Linked DNA regions of Noviherbaspirillum saxi. The protein of the gene in region 1 interacts with the protein of each later gene in a pairwise test. Links are inferred from orthologs where the notes say so. Each region holds a gene or a part of one and is shown in the gene's direction. Other genes may lie near its edges.

The links.
Region 2: the proteins of recO (region 1) and ssb interact in binary tests that used the Escherichia coli proteins (3 or more experiments, as listed by UniProt). The link is inferred for Noviherbaspirillum saxi from one-to-one orthologs.
Region 3: the proteins of recO (region 1) and recR interact in binary tests that used the Escherichia coli proteins (3 or more experiments, as listed by UniProt). The link is inferred for Noviherbaspirillum saxi from one-to-one orthologs.

Annotation. Positions count from the first base shown.
Region 1 is NZ_QYUO01000001.1:1,628,443-1,633,825, forward strand. The notes cover bases 2,502-5,383. They hold recO (DNA repair protein RecO), read left to right. Parts: upstream 2,502-3,483; coding sequence 3,484-4,284; downstream 4,285-5,383. Other genes in these bases: era (GTPase Era), read left to right, coding at 2,502-3,370; pdxJ (pyridoxine 5'-phosphate synthase), read left to right, coding at 4,299-5,066; acpS (holo-ACP synthase), read left to right, coding at 5,063-5,383. Also shown: lepA (translation elongation factor 4), read left to right, coding at 1-144; lepB (signal peptidase I), read left to right, coding at 141-1,052; D3871_RS07670 (DUF4845 domain-containing protein), read left to right, coding at 1,078-1,455; rnc (ribonuclease III), read left to right, coding at 1,479-2,471; more of era, read left to right, coding at 2,468-2,501. UniProt on the Escherichia coli protein: Involved in DNA repair and RecF pathway recombination.
Region 2 is NZ_QYUO01000001.1:3,175,353-3,180,764, reverse strand. The notes cover bases 758-3,668. They hold ssb (single-stranded DNA-binding protein), read left to right. Parts: upstream 758-1,913; coding sequence 1,914-2,423; downstream 2,424-3,668. Other genes in these bases: D3871_RS15020 (putative bifunctional diguanylate cyclase/phosphodiesterase), read left to right, coding at 2,660-3,668; D3871_RS15030 (MFS transporter), read left to right, coding at 758-1,841. Outside these bases: excinuclease ABC subunit UvrA, read right to left, coding at 1-501; more of D3871_RS15030, read left to right, coding at 648-757; more of D3871_RS15020, read left to right, coding at 3,669-4,378; D3871_RS15015 (HDOD domain-containing protein), read left to right, coding at 4,444-5,412. UniProt on the Escherichia coli protein: Plays an important role in DNA replication, recombination and repair. Binds to ssDNA and to an array of partner proteins to recruit them to their sites of action during DNA metabolism. Acts as a sliding platform that migrates on DNA via reptation.
Region 3 is NZ_QYUO01000001.1:2,294,078-2,299,569, reverse strand. What follows is about bases 784-3,774. They hold recR (recombination mediator RecR), read left to right. Parts: upstream 784-1,976; coding sequence 1,977-2,573; downstream 2,574-3,774. Other genes in these bases: D3871_RS10675 (CaiB/BaiF CoA transferase family protein), read left to right, coding at 2,790-3,774; D3871_RS10685 (YbaB/EbfC family nucleoid-associated protein), read left to right, coding at 1,555-1,881; dnaX (DNA polymerase III subunit gamma/tau), read left to right, coding at 784-1,503. In the rest of the region: more of dnaX, read left to right, coding at 1-783; more of D3871_RS10675, read left to right, coding at 3,775-4,034; D3871_RS10670 (ABC transporter substrate-binding protein), read left to right, coding at 4,101-5,141; D3871_RS10665 (ABC transporter ATP-binding protein), read left to right, coding at 5,240-5,492. UniProt on the Escherichia coli protein: May play a role in DNA repair. It seems to be involved in an RecBC-independent recombinational process of DNA repair. It may act with RecF and RecO.

The DNA of each region.
Region 1 (5,383 bases):
GCGAAATGCTACGGCGGTGACATTTCGCGTAAGCGCAAACTGCTCGAAAAGCAAAAGGCCGGCAAGAAGCGTATGAAGCAGGTTGGCTCGGTTGAGGTGCCGCAAGAGGCATTCCTGGCGATTTTACAAGTGGAAGATAAATGAGTCTGCAAGCGATTCTCGGCAATTTCGCGTTAATCCTTTTCATCCTGACTATCGCTACCGGCATCATTTGGTTTCTGGATGTCTTTCATTTTTCCAGGCTTCGTCGTGTAAAGGCCGATCAGGCGCTTGCGGAATTCGATGCACGCCATGCTCGACTGCGCGCCGACGGGGTCAAGGCCGACGACAGCGGTCGATCCAGGCTGGAAGCTGAGATTCTCAGGCAGCCGACATGGATCGAATATTCGGGCAGCTTTTTCCCGGTGATTGCCCTGGTGTTTTTCCTGCGTTCCTTTCTGTACGAGCCGTTCAAGATTCCATCAAGCTCGATGGTCCCGACCCTTGTGATCGGCGATCTCATCTTGGTAAACAAGTTCACGTACGGGATCCGGCTGCCTGTTATTAACAAAAAAATCATAGACATCAATGACCCCCAGCGCGGAGACGTGATGGTGTTCAAATTTCCCAAGGACCCGTCGCTTGATTACATCAAACGCGTAGTAGGCGTGCCTGGTGATAAAATCACGTATAAAAACAAGCGGTTAACTGTGAATGGTAAAGAAATTTCTTATCAGTCACTATCGGACTATCTGGACGAAGAACATTTAAGTTACTCGAAGCAGTACGCGGAAAACTTAACTGGAATGCAACATAAGATACTTAATGACGAACGTGCTCCTGCTTATGTGCAAAATCCGGATCCATTTCCCATGCATGAACGTTGTACATATAACCTCGAAGGCTTTACCTGTACCGTACCTGCTGGACATTATTTCATGATGGGTGATAATCGGGATAACAGCCTCGATAGCCGTTATTGGGGTTTCGTTCCAGATGAAAATATTGTCGGAAAGGCATTTTTCGTTTGGATGAATTTCGGCAATATTCGTCGTATTGGCAGTTTTCAATAATTATTAGAACTCAGGGGGAGTTGGGATGAAGGTACGCGCGAAAGCGAGCGGCTTATCGTTGGTGGGATTTCTTTTCGTCATTGTTATTGTGGCTCTGCTCGCGGTACTCGGTTTGAAGCTTGTCCCGACTGTGATGGAGTACGTTGCGATCAAAAAAGCGATCGTCAACGCCAAGAATGCTGGAACAACCGCAAAAGAGATTCAGGATTCATTCGATAAGCAACGTACGACTAATTATGTCGAGTCGGTCAGCGGTAAGGATCTTGAAATCATCAAGACCGGTGAAGGTTTAGAAGTAAGTGTTGCGTATGAAAAGCGCATCCCGCTGGTTGGCCCGGCAAGTTTGGTCCTCGATTATGTAGCGACAACCGGCAAGACAGCGGCTATAAAACCTGCGCAGTAAAAGGAACTAGGCGACGAAGCGAGATGGATTTTAAGTTATTGCAAGACCGGCTGGGCCATTTGTTCAAGGATGCTGCACTCTTGCAGCAAGCCTTGACCCATCGCAGCCACAGCAGCGTGCATAACGAGCGGCTTGAGTTCCTTGGGGACTCGGTCCTGAACTGTGTCGTGGCTTCGTTGTTGTTCGAACGTTATAACAAGATCGACGAGGGTGATTTATCACGCTTGCGCGCCAACCTGGTCAAGCAACAGTCGTTATACGAGATTGCCCAGCGTCTTGAATTGTCGCAGTTCCTGCGGCTCGGCGAAGGTGAGCTGAAATCGGGAGGCTTTCGCCGTCCATCGATTCTGGCGGATACGCTTGAAGCCCTGTTTGGGGCGATATTCCTGGACGCCGGCTTCAATGCAGCGCGCGATGTCATACGCTCGCTCTACATTCCCATACTCGATACAGTAGATCCAAAGACCCTGGGCAAGGATGCAAAGACTCTGTTGCAGGAATACCTGCAGGGTAAAAAGCTGGCCTTGCCTCAATACAATGTTGTCGCTACTCACGGTGCCGCGCATAACCAGGAATTCGAAATTGAATGTCTGGTACCGAAACTGGATATTCAGGTATTTGGTACCGGAGGCAGCCGCAGGGCCGGCGAACAGGCTGCTGCCAAACTGGCGCTGGAAGCCGTACAGAATGCGCTGGTAAAAACGACTGCGTCGGGTCGCAAGACCCGCCCGCGCGCCTCGCAGCTGAAACTGGCCGGAATCGCCACGATCCAACCTGATGCGCCCATTGGAGAAGAGGTAAAAAAGCCGGCGAAAACCTCGGCCAAGGCGGATGGCAAGGCTGACTCTGTACCGGATTCAAAGCCGGACGCAAGACAGACCCGGCTGGACCTCAAAACCGATGCAAAGGCGGACGCAAAAGCGGGCGCGGCTTCACCCGAGAGCGAATCCGTACAACCGCAAGGTGGCGCCAAACTCGCATCAAACACGGCATCGCCTGAAACGAAAACTGCATGACACCTCCTGACGCTTCTCCTGATTTCCGCTGCGGGTATATCGCGATTGTCGGTCGCCCCAACGTCGGTAAATCGACCTTGATGAATGCGCTTATCGGCGCCAAGGTCAGTATTACCTCGCGCAAGGCGCAAACCACACGTCATCGCATCACAGGCATACAGACTAGGGAATCCGCGCAATTCGTGTATGTCGACACGCCCGGCTTTCAGACACGTCACGCAAATGCCCTGAATAAAACCCTTAACAGGACAGTCACCAATACACTGACTGCCGCTGACGTCATCCTTTTCATCATCGAGGCTGGCATCTTTGGACAGCCTGACAAACAGGTACTTGGCCTAATCCCGAAAAATGTCCCGTGCATACTTGTCATCAACAAGTCGGATCGGATCAAGGACAAGGCAGTGATGATGCCGTTCGCGCAGCAGGTTGCCAGCGAGCGCGATTTCACTGCAATTGTCCCGGTATCGGCAAAGCAGCGGTTCCAGCTCGACGCGCTGGAAAAGGAAATCGAAAAATACCTTCCTGTAAACCCTCCGATGTTCGGCGAGGATGACATTACAGATCGTAGTGAAAAATTCCTGGCCGCCGAAATCATTCGCGAAAAAGTCTTTCGCTTCGTTGGCGAGGAATTGCCCTATACCAGCACGGTTGTCATCGAGAAATTCGAAGAAGAAGGCAACCTGCGCCGCGTATTTGCAGCGATCCTTGTCGAACGCGATGGGCACAAGGCAATGGTCATCGGTCAAAAGGGAGCGAAACTGAAGGAAATCTCCACGCAAGCACGGCTCGATATGGAAAAGCTGTTCGGTGGGCCCGTGTATCTGGAAATCTGGGTCAAGGTCAAATCCGGCTGGGCAGATAATGAAGCCGGATTGCGCGCCTACGGCTACGAGTAGTACGCGTTCAGATTGTTGTCTTTCGACTGAGTCGCTCCCGACTGCCAATGTCCTTCCCCCTTGCCAACGACGACACACAATCTGACGCAGACCCTGCTGCGTTGGAAAGATCATTGGGCCAGGAAAATACCCCTAAATCTCAGGCGTCCGGCGATGGCCGCCGACGCGGCGCTACCGATCGGCGCGCTAAAAGTCCGGAGAGGGAAACAAGAATCAGTGCGCAGCCGGCCTTCGTCCTTCACAGTTATCCCTACAAGGAAACCAGTCTGATCGTCGACGTGTTTTCTCGCGATTACGGTCGTGTTGCCCTGGTCGCCAAAGGTGCCAAGCGGCCGCATTCCAAACTGCGCGGAGTGCTTCAGACTTTTCAGCCATTGTCGGTCGGCTGGACCGGCAAGGCGGAAATCAGAACCTTGACCGATGCGGAATGGATAGGAGGCCTGTTGCCTTTGGAAAAGGCCGCATTGCTTTGCGGCTTTTATCTGAACGAATTACTGGTCAAGCTGCTCGCCCGCGACGATCCTCATCCCGGATTGTTTGACCATTACGTGGCAACGCTCAATCAGCTTGCCCATGATGAGCCCGCGCCCATCGTACTGCGCAAATTCGAACGCGCACTATTGAAGGAAACCGGCGTTGCCGGCACACTGAGTATGGATTCGGTATCGGGCCAGCCGGTTATTTCCGATGAAACCTATGTTGTCGATCCGGAGCGCGGTCCGCGTCCTGCACATGCATCGGACAATTCGCCGCGCGTTTCGGGCAAGACGCTCCTTGATATGGAGCGGGAAGACTATACCGACGCGACGACACAATTGCAGAGCAAGTTCCTGATGCGTTTCCTGCTTGCGCATCACCTTGGCGGCACGCCGCTCAACACACGCCAAATTCTGATAGATTTGACGCAGTTATAGCCCCATCTTCTGCCATGAGCCTCTTACATCCCCACAAGCCGGTCATTGACCTTGGTGTCAATATCGACCATGTCGCCACCCTTCGGAATGCGCGAGGGACGGTTTATCCAGACCCGGTACAGGCGGCGCTGCTCGCCGAGGAATCGGGAGCGGACTGCATTACCTTGCACCTGCGCGAAGACCGCCGGCATATCCGCGATGCAGACGTGGAAGCGATCCGCCCGCAGTTGCGGACACGCATGAATCTCGAATCGGCGGTGACTGCCGAAATGCTCGACTTCGCGTGCCGCATCAAGCCGCAGGACGCCTGTCTGGTGCCGGAGCGCCGCAACGAAGTCACCACCGAAGGCGGGCTCGATGTCGCAAAGTATTTTGCCGAAGTCCAGGCTGCGGTTCGTCAGTTGCAGCGCGAAGGCATCCGTGTCAGCCTGTTTATCGACCCGGACCCGGTGCAGATCAAGGCAGCCTCCGAGTGCGGCGCTCCGGTCATTGAAATTCATACCGGCCGCTACGCCGAAGCGGATACCGAGGCGGAAATCCAGCGTGAACTTGAACGCGTACAGCAAGCCGTGTTGGAGGGCGTACGTCATGGGCTGAAGGTTAACGCCGGGCACGGACTTCACTATACCAATGTGCAGCCCATTGCCGCGATTCCCGAGATTGTCGAGCTCAATATCGGGCATGCGATCGTGGCACAAGCCGTGTTTATCGGCTGGCAAAACGCGATCAAGGAAATGAAGGCGGTCATGACGGCGGCTCGCCTCGGCATTCATAAAAAATGATTTACGGCGTCGGCACCGATATCATCCAGATCTCGCGCATCGAGGCGGCGTTGCAGCGCAACGGCGAGCGCTTCGCGGAAAAGATTCTAGGTGTCGAAGAACTGGAAAAATATCATCGGCGCAAGGCAAAAGTCGAGGCAAGAGGGCTTCGATTTCTGGCAACCCGGTTTGCGGCCAAGGAAGCGTTTTCCAAGGCAATCGGACTGGGCATGCGCATGCCCATGACCTGGCGTTCCATGCAGACATTGAACGACCCCAGTGGAAAACCAGTTGCAGTATTGCATGGTGCATTGAAGGATTTTATGGAACGAAACGGG
Region 2 (5,412 bases), 1.5 Mb from region 1 along the record:
AAACAGATCGACATGCTCGCCCTTGCGATTGGCCACGACCGGCGCCAGGATCATCAGCTTGGTGTCTTCCGGCATGGCGAGAACCGCATCGACCATTTGCGACACCGATTGCGCGGCCAACGCATTTTCCGGGTGGTCAGGGCAATAAGGTGTGCCGACTCGCGCGTACAGCAGGCGCAGGTAATCGTGGATTTCAGTCACGGTACCGACCGTCGAACGGGGATTGTGCGAAGTCGCTTTCTGCTCGATCGAGATTGCCGGCGACAAGCCTTCGATCAAGTCGACATCGGGCTTTTCCATCAGCTGCAGGAATTGGCGCGCATACGCCGACAGCGATTCCACGTAGCGGCGCTGGCCTTCCGCATACAGCGTGTCGAACGCCAGCGAGGATTTACCCGATCCGGACAGGCCGGTGATCACAATCAGCTGATTGCGGGGTAATTCGAGATTGATGTTCTTCAGGTTGTGGGTGCGGGCACCGCGAATTCTTATTTCTTCCATGAACTGCTTTCAACGTGCGGCCATTTCGGCGCTTTGTACGGGTCAACCTGATACTATAACGGGTTTTAAAGTCCGCCGTATCCTCTGGATCCCCCGCCGTGAGCACCATATCAGCCACCACTTCCGCCGATGATCTCGGCACCCGCATGTCCTCTAACGAAATTCGTGCCAGTCTGTCATTGGCGTCGATTTTCGCGTTGCGCATGCTGGGCATGTTCCTGATCCTGCCCGTCTTTGCGGTGCATGCCAAAACCCTGCCGGGCGGTGACAGCGCGACCATGGTCGGAGTGGCAATGGGTATTTACGGCCTGACCCAGTCTTTCGGCCAGATTCCGTTTGGCGCGGCATCCGATAAATACGGACGCAAGCGCATCATCATCATCGGGCTGGTCTTGTTTGCGATTGGCTCGTTTATCGCTGCTGCCTCGACCACGCTGGCATGGGTCATTGTCGGTCGTGCAATCCAGGGGGCAGGCGCGATTTCGGCTGCCGTGACCGCCTTCATCGCCGATACGACGCGGGATGAGCATCGCACCAAGGCGATGGCGATGGTGGGCGGATCGATTGGCCTGACGTTTGCCGTTTCACTGATCGCCGCCCCGGTCATGTATGACTTGATCGGCATGGGCGGACTGTTTGCGTTGACCGGCATCCTGTCGGTGCTCGCGATCGGCATCGTGATCTATATCGTTCCGCCGGCCCCGAAGTTAAAAATCGTGGAACGCGTACCGTTCTCACGGATACTCGCCAACGGCGAACTGATGCGGCTCAATTACGGCGTATTCGCGCTGCATGTGACGCAGATGGCCATGTTTGTCGTCGTGCCCGCCGCACTGGTCGATTACGCCGGCTTGCCGATTGCCGCCCACTGGAAAGTCTACCTGCCGGTGGTGCTTGCCTCGTTCGCCCTGATGCTGCCGCCAGTGTTTGCCGGCGAACGGCGCGGCATGATGAAACAGGTGTTCGTCGGTGCCATTGCCCTGATGCTCCTGGTCCAGCTTGGCCTGTGGCTGTTCATGGCGCAGCCGGCGATGCACTGGTCGGTACTGGTCTTGCTCTTGCTTGCCTTCTTCGTTTCGTTCAATATCCTTGAAGCCTGTCAGCCGTCTCTGGTGTCGCGCATCGCGCCGCCGGCGGCCAAGGGATCGGCGCTTGGCGTATACAACACGCTGCAGGCGCTCGGACTGTTTTGCGGCGGCGCGCTCGGCGGATGGTTGAAGCAGCATGCCGGACCGTCTTCCGTGTTCGTACTTGGCGCGGCGCTGACAGTTGTCTGGCTTATAATTGCCACCAGCATGAAGAACCTGCCGCGGAGGGCGGCGGCTGTCGCGGCAGCCTGATGCGCCAAGCACCGCCTGCGCATCGCCGTTGTGGCACCACGATCACTATTGAGTCAGCTTGAGGAGAAATTTATGGCATCGGTCAACAAGGTCATCATCGTCGGCAATCTGGGACGCGATCCGGAAACGCGTTACATGCCGAACGGCGACGCCGTCACCAATATTGCGGTTGCGACCACCGAAAGCTGGAAAGACAAGAACTCCGGCGAAAAGAAGGAACTCACCGAATGGCACCGGATCACGTTTTACCGCAAGCTCGCGGAAATCGCCGGCCAGTACCTGAAAAAAGGCTCGCAGATTTATGTCGAAGGCCGTTTGCAAACACGCAAATGGACCGACAAGGATGGCGTGGAGCGCTATACGACTGAAATCATCGCCGACACGATGCAGATGCTGGGAAGCCGCCAGGGAATGGGCGGCGGTGCCGGCGCACCGATGGATGACGATTACGGCAGCAGCGCCCCGGCGCCGCGCCAGAGTTCCGCCGGTGCAGGCGCGGGCGCAGGCGGCGGCGGAGCCGCGCGCGGCGCATCGCGCCCGGCGCCGAACTTCAGCGACATGGATGACGATATCCCGTTCTGATTTTTGCCGCAAACCTCGCAAATAAAGAAAGCCCCGAAGTCTGACCTCGGGGCTTTTTTGTTGAAAAATCATGGCTTTGATTCTTTTTCTGCATTTTCTTCTCTAACATTTGGATCAAGCGTTAATTTCCCTACTACAATTTGCTAAGATGCCTGAAGTCGCTGGCGGAGCGGCGGCTTTGTCGGCCGAAAAACCTTGCCCACAGCCGAGCCTTTATCTGAGATAAGCTTCTGACAATGTTTTCCACTCGTCAAGACCGGACTGAAACTACTGCAAAAACGCAGTTGGACAGCCTCATGGAGGCTGCCGGCGATGCGGTATTCCGGTTAAGCGTACACGGGACCATCATTTACGCAAGCAGGCGCGCGACCGAACTTATCTGTCCCGGTGAAAAACTGGTAGGGCAGGTCTTGAACGCTTTCGTGCTTGCTGTCGACCGCCCGGCCATCGATGCCGTGATTGCACAAGCGGCGGGTTCCAGCCAGCCCAGCAAGACCAATGTGCGCATCAAGACCCTGGGTAACGCGCTGTGGATCGAGCTGCAAGTCATGGCCTATGAAGCTGGACCGGGAGAGCAGGAATTGCTGGCCGTCGGCCGCGACATCTCCGGCCAGCAAGCCACAGAAGAACGATTGCGCCACATGGCTACGCATGATGCGTTGACCGGTTTACCCAATCGTTCGCTGCTGTCGGACCGGATCCGCATGGCGATCGCACAGTCGCGCCGCACTGGCCGCGGCTTTTCCGTTGTCGCGCTGGATCTGGACGGTTTCAAGAAGGTCAACGATGCGCTGGGCCATCCTGTTGGCGACGCCTTGCTGCGCGTTGCCGCAATGAGACTGTCCGAGACACTGCGCGATGTCGATACGCTGGCGCGTGTCGGTGGCGACGAATTTGTCGCGGTCCTGCCCGGCGCGGTCTCCGAGGCAGAAATCCAGATCATTGGACGCCGCATGATTTCAACAATGCAGCTGCCGTTCGAGATCCAGGGGCACACGCTGTACGTCGGCACCTCGATCGGCGCAGCCGTCTTTCCCGAGCACGGCGATAGTGAAGTCAAATTACTGGCCCATGCCGACACCGCGATGTACCGTGCCAAGGAAACCGGCAAGGCGCGCTGCGTGGTTTATAACCACGAGAAATTCACGCAGCCGGAACACGATGTGTCGATGGAAGCGGCGATGTTCCAGGCCGTGCGCGATGGCGAATTCCTGCTGCATTACCAGCCCATCGTCGATGCGCGCAGCCGTCAGATCATGGGCTTCGAAGCCTTGATGCGCTGGAGTCGTCCGGGACAAGGTTTGGTGTCGCCGGCCCAGTTCATCCCGATGGCGGAAAGCAATGGCTTGATCAACCTGCTGGGCGCATGGGCGCTGAAGGCGGCATGCGTGCAGATCAGGCGCTTCGAAGAAGTCGCGCGGCGGCCATTGTATGTGTCGGTCAACGTCAGTCCGCGCCAGTTCCGCAACGATCAATTCCTCGACATCATGGACGAGGCGATGCAGCTTTCCGGATTGAGCGGTGAGCAGCTGCTGCTCGAAATTACCGAAGGAATCCTGATGTCCGACCCGGAGCATGCCGAAGCCCTGCTGACCGCGATGACATCGCGTAATGTGCGCATCGCGATTGACGACTTTGGAACCGGATATTCATCGCTCGCCTACCTCAAACGCTTCCCGATCGCCACGCTCAAGATCGATCGCGCATTCATCAAGGATTTGCCCAGCTCTGTCAAGGACGTGGCCATTTGCAATGTCGTGCTCAGCCTTGCCAGCCATCTGAATCTGAACACCGTTGCCGAAGGCGTCGAAAACCAGGAACAGCTCGATTTTCTCGCCGCGCACGGCTGCGGCCTGATCCAGGGATACCACACAGGGCGTCCCCTGGTGCCCGATGAAATCATTGCCTTGCTCAAGGCCGAGCAGGCAAGTCCTGCGCTAACCGCTGCACAATAGAGTAGAGCGAGACCGACTGCATGCATGCCTTTTCAAATACCGGCCCGGTCAGTGCGGAAAAAACCATGGAACTGCTTTGGTCGCGCGTGCGCCAGCGCGGCGATCTGCCCGGTTTTTCCAAGGTGGTCAGCGCCATCATCGGCGCCATGCGCGGCGATGACGATCGCGAGTTCAATATGACCCGCACCGTGCTGCAGGATCCGGCGCTTACGCAAAAGGTATTGCGTTTGGCCAATAGCGCGATGTATTCGGTGTTCGGGCAGGGTATCAATACCGTTTCCAAAGCCGTCATCGTGCTGGGCACCGAGGCGATCGGCCATCTTGCGCTCGGATTGAAGCTGGTCGACGGCTTGTCCGCCGCTTCGTCCGAATCGGCAAATGCACGCGTCGAGATGGAAAAGTCGGTGCTGGCAGGGCACATCGCGCGACAGATGGCGTCGTCCGCGAATACACGCGATGCGGAAGAAGCCGTGGTCTGCTCGATGCTGCATTCGCTCGGCCGCATGATGGCGACTTTCTATCTGTCGGATCGCTGGCACCTGGTGCAGGAGTATAGCGTTCGCACTGGGGCCGATGAGAATGAAGCGGCACGCGAAATTCTCGGATTGCGGTTCGACGATATCGGCCGGCACGCGGCTCAGCATTGGGGCTTGCCTGCTGCAGTAGTGGATACCCTGCAAGACATGCCGCCCAAGCCGATCGGAGAGCCGCTGGACCATAAGGACTGGCTTGCTGCGATTGCGACCGTATCATCGCGCTGTGCCGATGCACTGACTTCCGACAACGGAGATATAGAAGAAATACTGGCCGATCTGACCAGTGACTACGCCGATATGTTGGGTCTTGAATCCGGACAGATGCTGCTTGCGCTGGAGAATGCGCAAAAAACGGCTGCGTCCGAAGATTCCGTCGTCGTTCGTACGCAGCGACGAAGCAATACGGAACACAAGGAGCCGGCGGCACCGATCGTCGGCAAGCCGGCCGACGCGGCGGCGCGTCTGGCGCGCGGGGTGGCGGACATGCGCGACGCATTG
Region 3 (5,492 bases), 660 kb from region 1 along the record:
GAAGAACCGCCGGCGCACGTCAAGTTCATTCTGGCAACAACCGATCCACAAAAAATTCCCGTTACCGTGCTCTCGCGCTGCCTGCAGTTCAATCTCAAGCAGATGCCGCCAGGCCATATTGTCGGCCATCTCGAAAACATATTGGGACAAGAGAGTATAGAGTTTGATGCTCCCGCCCTGCGTCTGCTTGCACAAGGCGCGCATGGTTCGATGCGCGATGCGCTCTCGCTCACCGATCAGGCGATTGCCTATGCAGCCGGCAAGGTGACGTTGGGAGCGGTGCAGGGCATGCTCGGCGCGCTCGACCAGTCCTATCTGATCCGCATACTCGATGCGCTGGCGGCGCAGGACGGAACTGGCCTGCTTGCGGTCGCCGATGAAATGGCGGCTCGCAGCCTGTCGTACAACGTTGCCTTGCAGGATCTCGGCACGCTGCTGCACCGGCTCGCGTTGGCGCAAACCGTCCCGGCGGCATTGCCCGACGATGTGCCGGAGCGTGACGACGTGCTGCGTCTGTCCGGCTTGTTCGACGCGGAAGAAATACAACTGTTCTATCAAATCGCTGTGCATGGCCGCAATGAACTGAGTCTCGCGCCCGACGAATACGCCGGATTTTCGATGACGCTATTACGCATGCTGGCATTTCGTCCCGGCATGGGTGGTGCCGAGCGTGCCGCGCAGTCGCCGGCAGCGCCGGAACCAGCCCGTACCCTGAATTCTTCCCCCGCAACAGCAAGCCGCGCGCAAGCGCCGGCGCATGCCAGTGCAGCGGCCGCACAATCACAGCCGGCAAGACCGGCCGGCATGAGTCCGGCCCGCGCGGCACTGGAAGCGGCGCGCAATGGCGGCAGATCGCAGGCTGCTACGCCGCCGGCTGCGCGTCCTGCAAGCGCCGCGCCACCGCCATGGGACGATGAGGCTCCGCCCGCGCGCGATATGCCGTCGTTCGATTCACTTCCGGTCGCGACTCAAAAAAAAACTGAAGTACGCAGCGAGCCGCAGCGGCAGCCATTGATACAGTCGGATACCGCAGTGTTGGAAGAGCCGCCGATCATTGTCGTGCCGGAACTGCCGACGGCAAAGATGTCGCCACCTGTTTCGGCACCGATGCCGTCGCTCAATTGGGATGGCAACTGGCCGGCCCTAGCTGCGGCACTTCCCTTGCGCGGCGTGGTCCAGCAATTGGCGCAGCAGAGCGAGCTTTTGCAATGCGAAGACAACGGCGATGCGGTAATGATGCATGTGCGCATCCCGCTGGAAACACTGCGATCGGCCGGAGCCGTCGATAAACTGACAGCGGCCTTGTCCGAACATTTTGGAAAAGCCGTACGTGTCACTACCGAAATTGGCGCCGTTCAGCAGACCGCCAATGCGCAAGCAGTGGCCGAACGCGAAGCCCGGCAGCGCCAGGCGGAAGAGAGCATGCAGCGCGATCCTTTCGTGCAGACGCTGATGCGGGAATTCGGCGCGACGATCGTGCCAGGCTCGATCAAGCCTGTGTAACGCATACCGTTACCCATAACCAATGAACAACCAACGAGCAGGAGCAATATCATGATGAAGGGCCAACTGGCAGGGCTGATGAAGCAAGCCCAGCAAATGCAGGACAACATGAAGAAGATGCAGGACCAGCTTGCATTGATCGAGGTCGAGGGCCAGTCAGGCGCCGGCCTGGTCAAGGTGATCATGACCTGCAAGAACGATGTCAGGCGCGTCACGATCGATCCATCCCTGCTGGGGGATGACAAGGACATGCTGGAAGACCTGGTCGCAGCCGCTTTCAATGATGCGGTCCGCAAGGCCGAAGCGACATCCCAGGAAAAAATGTCCGGCATGACCGCGGGCTTGCCGCTGCCCCCGGGCTTCAAGATGCCGTTCTGACGGCGCATGCATGCAGGCGAGCACGTATCGACGCGCTGCGCCTGCAGCGCCGCAGGCGCATTGACCCTATCCAGTCGCGATGACAGAGAGTCCGAGTGAAATCGCCTTCCAGCCTTGAATTTTTGACCGAAGCCTTGCGCAGGCTGCCCGGCATCGGTCCGAAGTCCGCCCAGCGCATGGCTTACCACCTGATGCAGCACGACCGCGATGGTGCCGCCATGCTCGGCCGCGCCCTCTCGCAAGCGGTCGAACGCGTCCATCATTGTGCCCGCTGCAATACGTTCACCGAGAACGAATTGTGCGAAATGTGCATGGACCCGGAACGCGATGCCGCGCTGCTATGCGTGTGTGAAACGCCGGCCGATCAATTGATGATCGAGCAGACGCTGACTTACAAGGGATTGTATTTCGTGCTGATGGGACGACTCTCCCCACTCGACGGCATCGGCCCCAAGGACATTCATCTGGAAAAGCTGATCACGCGCGCCACCGACGGTGCGGTGAACGAAGTCGTGCTGGCTACCAACTTCACCAACGAAGGCGAAGCGACCGCGCACTACATCAGTGAAACGCTGAAGGCGCGCGGCCTGAAAGTCAGCCGCCTCGCGCGAGGCGTTCCGGTCGGCGGCGAACTGGAATATGTGGATGCGGGAACGATAGCGCGCGCCATGCTGGATCGTCGCACGACCTAGTGTAGTGTTTCACTCTTCTTGAGACATAAAAGTGCGTCTTTCACGCCGACTCTTCGTTGCACATCCTCGCAATAGCTCGCTATTGCTGCGGTGTGCGCCTCGATTCGCCGCGAAATCCATCACTTTTATCAGTCTCAATCTACGTGAAACACTACACTAGACGCTGGTCGGATTCAAACTCCAATCGCGCGAACGCGCACCTTAGCCTTCAGGGACATGACAACAAAAACATCCGTCGGCCCGCTTGCCGGCATCAAGGTACTCGAACTCGGCACGCTGATCGCCGGGCCCTTTTGTTCACGCATGCTTGCCGAATTCGGCGCCGATGTCATCAAGATCGAATCGCCCGACGGCGGCGACCCGATACGGCAATGGCGGGTGCTGAAAGATGGCACTTCCCTGTGGTGGTCGGTACAGTCACGCAACAAGAAAAGCGTGACACTGAACATGAAAGATCCGCGTGGCCAGGACATCGCCAGGCAGCTCGCGCTCGAAGCCGACATCATCATTGAAAACTACCGGCCTGGCGTGCTGGAAAAATGGAATCTCGGCTACGAGGATCTGAAGCAGCACAATCCGGCCACGATCATGGTGCGGTTGTCCGGATACGGCCAGACCGGACCGATGAAAGACTTGCCGGGATTCGGAGCGATCGGCGAATCCATGGGCGGCATGCGCTATGTGTCAGGCCATCCCGACCGGCCGCCGGTGCGCATCGGCATCTCTATCGGCGATTCCGTTGCAGCCTTGCATGGCGTGATCGGCGCGATGATGGCGCTGCGCCATCGCGACACCACCGGTGGACGCTGGAATGGCAAGACCGGAACTGACTGTATCGCCGGCCAGGGCCAGATGGTCGATGTCGCGCTGTATGAGGCGGTGTTCAACATGATGGAATCGCTGGTGCCGGAATACGATCATGCCGGCGTCGTGCGCGAACGCACCGGCGGCGCCTTGCCCGGCATCGTGCCGTCCAATACCTATACCACCGGCGATGGTGAAAACATCGTAATCGCCGGTAATGGAGACGCGATCTTCAAACGCCTAATGCTGGCAATCGGGCGACAGGACATGGCCGACGATCCTCAGCTTGCTCGCAACGACGGCCGCGTGCCGCGCACTGCCGAAATCGATGGCGCGATCCAGCAATGGTGTGCGACGCAAACCATTGATCAGGCCCTCGCGGTGCTGAAGGCCGCCGACGTCCCTGTCGGCAAGATCTATTCGGTGCGCGACATGATGAGCGACCCGCAATTCCTTGCACGCCGCATGTTCGAACAGCATGCGTTCGCGGACGGCACGCCGATCAAGCTTCCAGCCATCACACCCAAGCTGTCGGTAACGCCCGGTGAGACAAAATGGCTGGGTCCGCAACTCGGCGAGCACAATACTGAAGTCTTGCGCGCACTGGGTTATGATGACGAGCAGATCGCGCAGTTGGCGCGTGACCGCGTTATCTAGTCAGAACCCCCTGCAAGGACGCGTTGAGCGCCTGCAGAGCCCAACGAATAACAAGTCGGAGACAGCATGAACAAGACTTTCTGGAAGCAGTTCGCGATTGCGCTTGCACTTTTTCTCGCCGGTTATTTCACCTTCAACGGCAAGCTGTTTGCCCAGACACTGGAAAAGCCGAAAGTCTCGATCGCGGTGGGCGGCAAGAACCTGTTCTACTACCTTCCGTTGACAGTTGCCGAGCAACTCGGCTATTTCAAGGATGAAGGCCTGCAGGTTGAAATCAGCGATTTCGCCGGCGGCGCCAAGGCTTTGCAGGCACTGGTCGGCGGCAGCGCCGACGTGGTGTCGGGCGCATACGAACACACGATCAACATGCAGGCCAAGGGCCAATCCATCACCGCTTTCGTGTTGCAGGGCAGGGCGCCGCAGATCGTGCTGGCGGTCTCGAACAAGACCATGCCCAATTACAAAAGCATCGCCGACCTCAAGGGCAAGAAAATCGGCGTCACCGCGCCGGGTTCATCGACCAACATGATGGCCAATTTCGTGCTCGCCAAGGGCGGGCTCAAGCCGACCGATGTCTCCTTCATCGGCGTTGGCACATCGGCCGGCGCGCTGGCGGCGATGCGCTCCGGGCAGATCGATGCGATCGCCAACCTGGACCCGGTTGTCACCATGCTGCAGCAAAAGAATGACGTCAGGGTCATCGCCGATACGCGTACGCTGAAGGACACCAACGACGTCTTCGGCGGCCCAATGCCGGCCGCCACGCTGTACACCACCGATGCCTTCCTCAAAAAGAATCCGAATACCGCACAGGCGCTGACCAATGCGATGGTCCGTGCATTGAAATGGCTGCAAAAGGCCGGTCCATCCGACATCATCAAGGTGGTTCCGGAAAGCTACCTGCTGGGCGACCGCGCGCTGTATATCGATGCCTTCATGAAGGTGCGTGAAGCGATTTCGCCGGATGGCATGATCCCCGATGCCGGACCGAAGACCGCATTGAAGACGCTGCAGGCGTTCGACCCGGAACTCGCCAGCAAGAACATCGACTTGGCCAAGACCTACACCAATGAACTGGTGAAGAAGGCAAACGCGAAGTACAAGTAAACCAAGCAAGGCCGCGCCGGCGGCCCGCCCGCCGTAGGGCGCAGAATCATGCCGATGCCTGCAGCAGGCAGGCATGCCACTTCACGACACCAGCAACGATGACACCTGCGCTTGCCCTCGACAGCATTACCTGCACCTTCGTCTCCAAGGAAGACCGCACGCAACGCTATACCGCGGTTGCCGATACCACTCTGCATATCGCACCGGGCGAATTCGTATCGGTGGTCGGTCCTACAGGATGCGGCAAGTCGACCCTGCTGAATGTCGGCGCAGGTTTGCTTGCGCCGTCTTCCGGATCGATCAAGGTTTTTGGCGAACCGCTGGAAGGCATTAACCGCCGCGCCGGCTACA